DNA from 3 places in the Methylobacterium sp. WL64 genome. Region 3 is predicted to be linked to each of the others. Evidence: predicted binding sites of a transcription regulator. Region 3 holds the regulator's gene; each other region holds the start of a gene.
What was found. The regulator PhoB, encoded in region 3, activates phosphate uptake and scavenging genes when phosphate is short. The targets are predictions, from matches to a motif close to TGTCATNNANCTGTCAT.
Positions count from the first base shown of each region.

Region 1: the regulator PhoB is predicted to act here: its motif matches at 1,918-1,934, upstream of FV242_RS21995 (Orn/Lys/Arg decarboxylase N-terminal domain-containing protein).
Region 2: the regulator PhoB is predicted to act here: its motif matches at 1,504-1,520, upstream of FV242_RS02690 (CorA family divalent cation transporter).

Region 1 covers NZ_VRVA01000065.1:5,428-8,684, reverse strand. The annotation lists gene FV242_RS21995 (Orn/Lys/Arg decarboxylase N-terminal domain-containing protein) at 1-1,869, opposite strand, end outside; gene FV242_RS21990 (LamB/YcsF family protein) at 1,976-2,761, opposite strand; gene FV242_RS21985 (lysozyme inhibitor LprI family protein) at 2,848-3,257, opposite strand, start outside.
Region 2 covers NZ_VRVA01000003.1:103,227-106,483, reverse strand. The annotation lists gene groL (chaperonin GroEL) at 1-986, opposite strand, end outside; gene groES (co-chaperone GroES) at 1,059-1,349, opposite strand; gene FV242_RS02690 (CorA family divalent cation transporter) at 1,560-2,546, shown strand; gene FV242_RS02685 (PAS domain-containing methyl-accepting chemotaxis protein) at 2,743-3,257, shown strand, end outside.
Region 3 covers NZ_VRVA01000006.1:36,436-39,692, reverse strand. The annotation lists gene FV242_RS05035 (protein-disulfide reductase DsbD) at 1-833, shown strand, start outside; gene phoB (phosphate regulon transcriptional regulator PhoB) at 879-1,574, opposite strand; gene phoU (phosphate signaling complex protein PhoU) at 1,749-2,471, opposite strand; gene pstB (phosphate ABC transporter ATP-binding protein PstB) at 2,787-3,257, opposite strand, start outside.

The DNA.
Region 1 (3,257 bases), on a different contig from region 3:
GTCGTGGTGCCGCTTGAACGCGACGAGGCCGGAGATCAGGGTTCCGGCCTTGGACGACTCGACGCCCGGCGTCAGCAGGAAGAGCAGCGAGTTCAGGTCGTTCTTCTCGGCCACGATCCGGTTCTCGCGCAGGTACTGCGCGACGATCGGGGCCGGCACGCCGTGGTCGGCATAGGCCCCGGTCCGTCGGTCGAAGCCCGGGGTGAGCACCGTGAGCTTGTTCGGGTCGGTGATCGCGTAGCCCGGCGCCACATGGGTGAACCCGTGCCAGCGGGCACCGGGCTTCAGTTCCCAGTGCCGCGGGTCGGCGGCGAGCTCGTCGGTGGGCACCTTCTCCCACGGCACCTCGGCCCCGTCGGCGTTGGTGGTCACGTCCGGCACGAACGGGTCGAAGAACCAGCGCCGCAGCGGATCGGCCTCGTTCTCCTCGAACTCCCGACGGATCGCCCGGACCTTCTTGCGCCATTCGATCCCGAGTCGGATCGTGTCGTCCCACAGGATCATGCCCGAGCGGCCCTTCATCATCTGGGCGCCGACATCGAGGGAGGCGAAGAGCGGGTAGAACGGCGAGGTCGAGGCGTGGACCAGGAAGCTCTCGTTGAGGCGCTTGTGCTCCACGCGCCGGGTCTGGCCGCGGATATGGCCGTCGCGGGTGTGGATCTGCGAGGCCTGTGAGAAGCTCGCCAGCTGCTTGTGGGTCGATTGCGTGGCGACGATGCCCGGCGAAGTCTCGTCGAGGCCGGTGAGCCCCATGGCGAAGCGGCGCGCGAAGAGCGGGTGGAACTTCATGAAGCCCGCCCAGGCCTCGTCGAACAGGATGTAGTCGCAGAGGTGGCCGATCCGCTCCAGGATCTCCTGCGCGTCGTAGATCGTGCCGTCGTAGGTGCATTGCTCGATCACCGCGACCCGGAACGGCCGCTCCCGGCGCCAGGCCTCGGGGTCGGTGACCAGCGGGTTGGCGCGGATCTTTTCCCGGATCCGGGTCTCGTCCAGGGCCTCGTGATAGATCGGACCGATCAAGCCGAAGGCGTTCCGGTCCGTCTCCAGGAAGATCGGGATGCCGCCGCCCAGGAACAGGGCGCCGTGATGGGCCGCCTTGTGGTTGTTGCGGTCGAACAGAACGAGGTCGTCCTCGGCCACCAGCGAGGACAGGACGATCTTGTTGGAGGCCGAGGTGCCGTTGAGGACGAAGTAGGTCTTCTCCGCCCCGAAGATCTTGGCGGCCTCCTTCTGGGCCTTGAGCGCGGGCCCTTCGTGGGTCAGCAGGTCGCCGAGGTCGAGCACCGAATTGTCGAGGTCGTCGCGAAAGATCGCCTCGCCGAGGTGCTCCACGAAGATCCGGCCGATGGGTGAGCGGTTGTAGAAGATGCCGCCGTTGTGCCCCGGGCAGGTCCAGAGCTGGTTGCCCTTCTCGGCATAGTCCACGAGCGCGCCGAAGAACGGCGTCTTCAGGGTCTCGGCATATTGCGTCACCCGGCTGACCAAGCCGCGGGCGATGAATTCCGGCGTCTCTTCCGCCAGGAAGATGTAGCCGTCGATGAAGTCCAGGAGCTCGACCGGGATGTCCTCCAGCCGCTTGCGGCGGACCATGATGACGATCGGCATCTCCAGGCCGCGCTTGCGCATCATGTCGATGAGCGCGGCGGCCTTGCCGTCGAGACCGCGCTTGCCCCAGTCGACCACCATGCAGCCGATGGCCGCATCGGTCTGCACGGCGATCGCCGCGTCCTCGACCCGCCGGGCCCGCACCACCTCGAAGCCGCGATTCTCCACCGCCGCCACGATCTGGGCGACGCGCGCGCCCTCCAGGTCGTCCGGATCGAAGGCGGGGGCGCACATCAGAACCGTGAAGCGACGGTGGAAATCCATAGGGCCTCTCAAAGCCTCGTAAGCAGCGAGTGGCTTTCTGGCCCATCTGCGACGTTTGCATGACGGTGAGGCGGATCGCGGCTGAAACCGGACGGAATCGGCGAACTCAGGCGCCGATCGCGCGACCGATCACCTGGGCCATCGGCCTGATGGCGATCCCCAGGGCGGCCAGGTCGGACCGCACCCGCGCGGCCATCGCGACCGCGCCCGGTGTGTCGCCGTGGACGCAGATGCTGTCGATTCGGGCCGGGATGCGTCGCCCGGACAGGCACGTGATGGCGCGGTCCTCAATCATCCGCACCACGCGCTCCGCCGCCTCGGCCGGATCGTGCAGGACCGCGCCCGGGTGCGTGCGCGAGACCAGGTTGCCGGTCTCGGCGTAAGCCCGGTCGGCGTAGATCTCGCGCGCCAGCGGCAAACCGAGCCGCTCGCCGGCCCGCTCGGTCTCGAGGCCGGGCATGACCACGAAGATCAGGTCGCGGTCCAGCGTCCGGATCGCCCGGGCCACCGCCAGGGCGAGATCCGCGTCCGCGTTGGCGATGTTGCCCAGCGCCCCGTGGGTCTTCACGTGCCGCACCGGGCAGCCGGCATCCTGGGCCAGCGCCAGGAGGGCGCCGACCTGATAGAGCACGACCTTCTCGACATCGGCCGGGCGCTCGCCGTAGATCGGGCGCCGGCCGAAGCCCCAGAGATCGAGGAAGCCCGGATGCGCCCCGGCCTGGACCCCGGCGCGGGCGGCGAGCGTCAGGGTCTCGTGCATGACCAGCGGGTCGCCGGCGTGGAACCCGCAGGCGATGTTGGCCGAACTGGCGATCGCCAGCATCCCGGCATCGTCGCCGAGGCGGTAGACGCCGAAACCCTCGCCCATGTCGCAGTTCAGGTCGACGATCATCGAGGTCCCTCGCGTGCGCAGCGGTTGCGCGCATTCAAGGGTCGGACCAGTTGCCCGCCGCCGCCTCCGAGGCGGGAGCCACCTCTCTACTGAAGCGGGTACCGGCTCAGGATGTCCTCGGTCCGCTGGACGGTCTTGTCGTACCTGCAGGCATACAGCGCCCCGGTGGTGCCGCTGCCGTTGTTCCACTCGCTGAAAGTGAGATCGCCGCAATCGGCGTCCCGGAAGGCGATCCAGGCGCGCTGGGCCGCCGTGAACTGGGCCTTCCAGGTCGCCTTGGCGTCCAGCGGGCGGTCGTCCTGTTCGATGACCGACAGGGCCTTCTTGTAGGCGGCGTTGAGCTTCGCGTCGGCCGCCTCGAGGGCCTTGTGCAGGCAGGTTTGGGTCTCTGGCGTCGAGGTCGCGGCCCGGCACAGCTTGGCCGAAGGCTGGTCGGCCCGGGCGCTCGCGAAAGGAAGGGCGCAGGTCCAGAGCGCGGCGAGGGCAAGGATCCCGG
Region 2 (3,257 bases), on a different contig from region 3:
TTCTCCTTCTCGATGCGCACCCGCTTGGCGCGGCCGAGCATGTCGAGCGTCACGTTCTCGAGCTTGATGCCGAGGTCCTCGGCGATCATCTGGCCCTTGGTCAGGATCGCGATGTCTTCGAGCATCGCCTTGCGGCGGTCACCGAAGCCCGGCGCCTTCACGGCCGCAACCTTCAGGCCGCCGCGCAGCTTGTTCACCACGAGGGTGGCCAGCGCCTCGCCCTCGATGTCCTCGGCGATGATCAGCAGCGGCTTGCCGGTCTGCACCACGGCCTCGAGCACCGGCAGCATCGCCTGCAACGACGACAGCTTCTTCTCGTGGATCAGGATGTAGGGATCCTCGAGCTCGGCGACCATCTTCTCCGCGTTCGTGATGAAGTACGGGGACAGGTAGCCGCGGTCGAACTGCATGCCCTCGACGACGTCGAGCTCGGTCTCGGCCGTCTTGGCCTCCTCGACCGTGATCACGCCCTCGTTGCCCACCTTCTGCATGGCGTGGGCGATCATCTCGCCGATCTCCTTGTCGCCGTTGGCGGAGATCGTGCCGACCTGGGCGACCTCGTCGGAGGTCGAGACCTTCTTGGCGCGCGCGATGATGTCCTTCACCGCAGCGGCGGTGGCGAGGTCGATGCCGCGCTTCAGGTCCATCGGGTTGATGCCGGCGGCGACGTACTTGGCGCCTTCACGGACGATGGCCTGGGCCAGCACGGTGGCGGTGGTGGTGCCGTCACCCGCGATGTCGTTGGTCTTCGAGGCCACTTCGCGCACCATCTGGGCGCCCATGTTCTCGAACTTGTCGGCGAGCTCGATCTCCTTGGCGACGGTGACGCCGTCCTTGGTGATGCGCGGGGCGCCGAAGCTCTTCTCGATCACGACGTTGCGGCCCTTCGGGCCCAGCGTCACCTTCACCGCGTCGGCAAGGATATCGACGCCGCGCAGCATCTTATCGCGGGCGTCGGCGGAGAAACGAACGTCTTTCGCTGCCATGGTTTGCCTCTTGTGGTTGGGTTGGACCCCAAGGCCTCAGGTGGCCTCAAAGGGTTGGAACGGGCGATCCGATCAGGCGGCGACGACGCCCATGATGTCGGATTCTTTCATGATCAGGAGGTCCTGACCGTCGATCTTGACCTCGGTGCCGGACCACTTGCCGAACAGGACGCGGTCCCCCGCCTTCACGTCGAGCGCGTTGACGCGGCCCTGCTCGTCGCGAGCGCCGGGACCGACGGCGACGATCTCGCCTTCCTGCGGCTTCTCCTTGGCGGTGTCCGGAATGATGATGCCGCCCTTGGTCTTCTCCTCGCCCTCGATGCGACGGACGACCACGCGGTCGTGCAGCGGACGGAACTTCATGAGCTGCCCTCTTGCTTCAGGTCTGCAGTTGGCGTTGATGCGGCGTGCGCGGCCGCTCCCAAGCCCGACTGTTAGCACTCTGTCTTGGCGAGTGCCAATGACGGCGGCGAGTTAGCTCTCGTGCGGCTTGAAGTCAAGACTGTCGCACCCGCGCGCGACGGCGCGATGACCCGGCATCGGCCCTGATTTCCCCTAGGATAACGCGCCCTCATGCTGAGCCTCCACGGACCCGAAGGCGCGGTGACGCCTGAACGCGGCGGCCCAATTCCCGGCAATGCCGTCTGGCTCGATCTGAACGACCCGAGTTCCGAGGAGGCCGCCGCCGTGGAAGCGGCCACCGGCCTGCGCGTACCGTCCCGGGCCGCACTGTCGGAGGTGGAATCCTCCAGCCGGCTGCGGCGCGTGAAGGGCGGGCTGTCGCTCTCGACGCCGATGATCACCTTCGAGCGCAGTGATTCCCAGTTGAAACCGCTGGGGTTCCTCCTGTCGAAAGATCACCTCGTCACGATCCGGTTCCACGACATGCGCGCGATCGACTCGTCGGAGAAGCGCATCGCCGACGGCGACGGCAGCGTGACGCCGAGCGAGATCTTCCTCGTGATCCTGGAGGAGTTGGTCGACAGCCTCGCGGACGCCCTGGAGGACATGGCCTCCGAACTCGACACGCTGTCCACGCGGATCTTCGACTTCGATGTCCGCGGCGCCGACCGCCGTCGGCTCGAAAGCCCGCCGCCCCGCCGCCGCGACCTGGCGCTGCGGCGGATCCTGCGCGGCATCAGCAACCGTGGGAAGGTTCTCGGGAAGATCCGCGCGAGCCTGCTCGGCCTGGAGCGGATCGTGCCGTTCGTGTCGGCCGCTTGCGAAGGGCTCGGCCTGCCCGGCGACGGTCGCTTCGAGACGATCCGGCGCGACATCGACTCCCTGGACGAGTTCGAGACGCGGCTTGCCGAGAACGTTCAGTTCCTCCTCGACGCCACATTGGGGCTCATCAACATCGAGCAGAACAACGTCTTCCGGGTACTGACGGTGGTGTCTGTGGTTGGTGTGCCGCCGACGCTGATCGCCTCGATGTACGGCATGAACTTCAAGCACATGCCGGAGCTGGACTGGACCTACGGATATCCCTACGCCCTCGCGCTTATTTTGATCAGCGCTCTTGCTCCAATTGTATATTTCCGAAGCCGCGGGTGGTTCTGATATTCGTCAGCTTAAAAGGCAAAAGCTGTCTTTAATACAAATCTAAGCCTCTGCCAATCAACTATTACAACTTACTTTGATTGAATATTTCATTTGACGCGCTCTCAATGCAGGCTTCGGTTTCAAAGACTGTCGAATTATATAAAATTTAACCCAATCTCGGCCATATGCTCGCAGGAGCAGCGTGGGCACCGATATGTTCAAGAGAACCGTCTATAACGAGGCGCAGGCCAAGCTTGACGCCCTGGACCGGTCGTTGGCGATCATCGAATTCTCGATGGACGGGCAAGTCCTGAGTGCCAACCACAACTTTTTGCACCTGATGAAGTACACCCTTGCGGATGTACAAGGCAAACATCATCGCATCTTTGTCGAACCGATGGCTGCCAAGTCGCCAGAGTACACGGAGTTCTGGTCGAAGCTGAAGGACGGTCAGTACGTCACCGGCGAATTCCTGCGGATCGACAAGAACGGCACGGAGGTCTGGCTGGAGGCGACCTACAACCCCGTCCTCGACGCGCGCGGCAAGCCGGTGAAGGTGGTCAAGTTCGCGGCCGACATCTCGGCCAAGAAGAACGATATCGATCGGCTGATGTCGATGATCGACAACATGCCGGTCGCGGTGATGACCGCCGATCCCCGCAACGAGTTCAAGATCAACTACCTGAACGCGACCTCGCGCCGGACCCTCGGGCCGCTGGAGCAATGGCT
Region 3 (3,257 bases):
TGGCAACCCCCTGCACGGCACCGTTCATGGGCTCGGCCGTGGGCTTCGCGCTGACCCAGAGCGCCGGAGTCGCGCTCGCGGTGTTCGCCAGCCTGGGCTTGGGCCTCGCCCTGCCCTTCCTGGCGCTGACCCTGTGGCCGCCGGCGCTGCGGGCGCTGCCGCGGCCGGGCGCCTGGATGGAAACCCTGAAGCAGGTTCTGGCTTTCCCGGTCTACGCAACGGTGGCGTGGTTGATCTGGGTCCTGGCCCAGCAGGTCGGCCCGCAGGGGCTTCTGGTGGGGCTGATCGGCCTCGTGCTGGTGGGCTTCGCGGCCTGGGCCTGGGAGCACGGGCGCGTCGCCGCTTCGCGGGTCGGACCCGTCGTCCAGGGCGTCGCGCTGCTGACGGTCGTCGCCGTCGGGGCACTGACCCTGACCCTCGATCGCGACCGGGCCGTGCCCGTCGCCCAGGCCGCCGCAGAGGGCGTCGAGCCCTTCACGCAGGCGCGTCTCGACGCCTTGGTGAACGCGCGGCGGCCGGTCTTCGTGAACATGACCGCCGCTTGGTGCATCACATGCGCGGTCAACGAGACGACCTCGCTGTCCACGAAGGTCGTGCGGGCCGCCATGAAGGATCGGGGTGTGACCTACCTGAAGGGCGACTGGACCAACCAGAACCCCGAGATCACCCGCCTGCTGGAGGCGCATGGGCGCAGCGGCGTCCCGCTGTACCTGCTCTACACGGGCACTGGGGAGGCACAGGTGCTGCCGCAGATCCTCACCGAGGGAACGGTGCTGGCGGCCTTGAAGGCGGTACCGGCCGCCCCCGGTAAGAGCGCAGCGCTGGCACGCTGACCGAGGAGGCAGGCGCGCCGTTCCGCCCCGACGGGCTGGAGGTCTTCAGGCTTCGAGGGAAAACGTCTCGTCGAAGGCGTATCCCGAGCCCCGCACGGTGCGGATCGGGTCGGCCTGCCGGGGGGCGTTGAGCGCCTTACGCAGCCGCCCGACATGCACGTCCACGGTGCGCTCGTCGATGTAGACGTCGTGGCCCCAGACCCCGTCGAGGAGCTGTTCACGGGAAAAAACCCGGCCTGGCGCCAGCATCAGGAATTCGAGCAGCCTGAATTCGGTTGGTCCGAGATGGAGTTCCTCGCCGGCGCGCCGGACCCGGTGGCCGGAGCGGTCGAGCTCGATGTCGCCTGCCGCCAGACGGTCGGCGACGTGGGCCGGCTTGGCCCGGCGCAGCAGCGCCCGAACGCGAGCCAGCAGTTCCGGCACCGAAAACGGCTTGACGATGTAGTCGTCGGCGCCGGTTCCGAGCCCGCGGACCCGGTCGCCTTCCTCGCCGCGCGCGGTGAGCATGATCACCGGCAGACGCTCGGTCTCGCGCCGGGCCCGGATGCGGCGGCACAACTCGATGCCCGAGAGGCCGGGCAGCATCCAGTCGAGCAGGACCAGATCGGGCGTGCGCTCGGCCAGGAGCAGTTCGGCGTCGTCACCGCGACTGGCCGAATCCACCAGGAATCCTTCGGCCTCCAGGTTGTAGCGCAGCAGGGTAGTCAGCGCCTCCTCGTCCTCAACGATCAGGACTTGCATGCTCACGTTCGATAACCTGTTCCGAATTCGGCACGCATCGAATCAACCGCGCCGGAGGGCCCGGACGCGCCGATGGTGCGGCAGGGGCCGCGATTCCTCAACCCACGCGCACTCCCACCGGGGCTTTGTCCCGCAGGTGGGAGTGCGCGCTGCGGAGGAACCGCGAACCGCATGTCACGGGGCCGTGGCGGCAGGCCCGACCGTCGCGTAGTTCGACGCGTCGTTCTTCGGCCGCTCGCCCGCCAGCGTCTCACCGGTGGCGAGGTAATGGATCGTCTCGGCGATATTGGTGGTGTGGTCGCCGATGCGTTCGACGTTCTTCGCGCAGAAGAGCAGATGCGTGCAGAACGAGATGTTGCGCGGATCCTCCATCATGTAGGTGAGGAGCTCGCGGAACAGCGAATTGTACAGGGCATCGATCTCGCCATCCCGCTCCCAGACATCGTAGGCCGCCTTGATGTCGCGGCTGGCATAGGCGTCGAGGATATCCTTGAGCTGAGCTTCCGCGAGGTCGCTCATGTGACGCACGCCGAGCACGATCTTCTGCGCAGGCGCCTGATCGGAGATCGCGACGACCCGCTTGGCGACGTTCTTGGCGAGGTCGCCGATCCGCTCCAGATCGCCGGACACGCGGATTGCCGAGATGGTCTCGCGCAGGTCGATCGCCAGCGGCTGACGCCGGGCGATGAGCAGCACTGCCCGCTCTTCGATGTCACGCTGGAGCGCATCGAGGCGCTTGTCGGCGAGGATCACCGCCTGGGCGAGCGTATCGTCCCGGCGGACGAGGGCATCGGTCGCCTCGGCGGCCATCTTCTCGGCGACGCCGCCCATCTCGGAAATCGAGCGACGCAGGTCATCCAGGTCGGTGTCGTAGGAACTGACGATATGGCCGGGCATGGTGGATCCTTCGATGGCGTCCCGCAAACCTTGATCCGCGAGGTCTGGCGGAAACCCGCCGCTGCGATCACGGATACCGTTGTACGTTTCCCGGTACCCAGTCCCTTGGATAGTTCACGTCATGATGCGAAGCGGAGCGGCTTTCGGTACGCGACAAAAACAACCGGAATAGGCCGATGTTCCCAGATCAACGCAACATGCCTCGGAGTAGCGCCCGGTCGAATTCCGGTCGGGCGCGGCTCCGCGTCTTGAGATCGACGCGCAAACATGTGCCGATTCGGTCATCAACTCTTCCGCGAAACTTCCGCGATTGGCTTAACCGAACCGCCCGGTGATGTAATCCTGGGTCCGCTGCTCCACAGGGTTCATGAACATGCGGTTGGTGGGGCCGAACTCGATCAATTCACCCAGGTACATGAAGGCGGTGAACTGCGAGATGCGGGCAGCCTGCTGCATGTTGTGCGTGACGATCACGATGGTGAACTCATCGCGCAGCTGCTCGATCAATTCCTCGATGCGGCCCGTGGAGATCGGGTCGAGCGCCGAGGTCGGCTCGTCGAACAGGATCACCTCCGGGCTCTGGGCCACGGTGCGGGCGATGCACAGGCGCTGCTGCTGGCCGCCGGAGAGCCCGGTGCCCGCCTGGCGCAGCTTGTCCTTCACCTCGTCCCAGAGGGCGGCCTTGCGCAGGGACTGCTCCACCCGTCCGTCGAGTTCGGATTTCGGCAGCTTCTCGTAGAGGCGCAGCCCGAAGGCCACGTTGTCGTAGATCGACATCGGGAACGG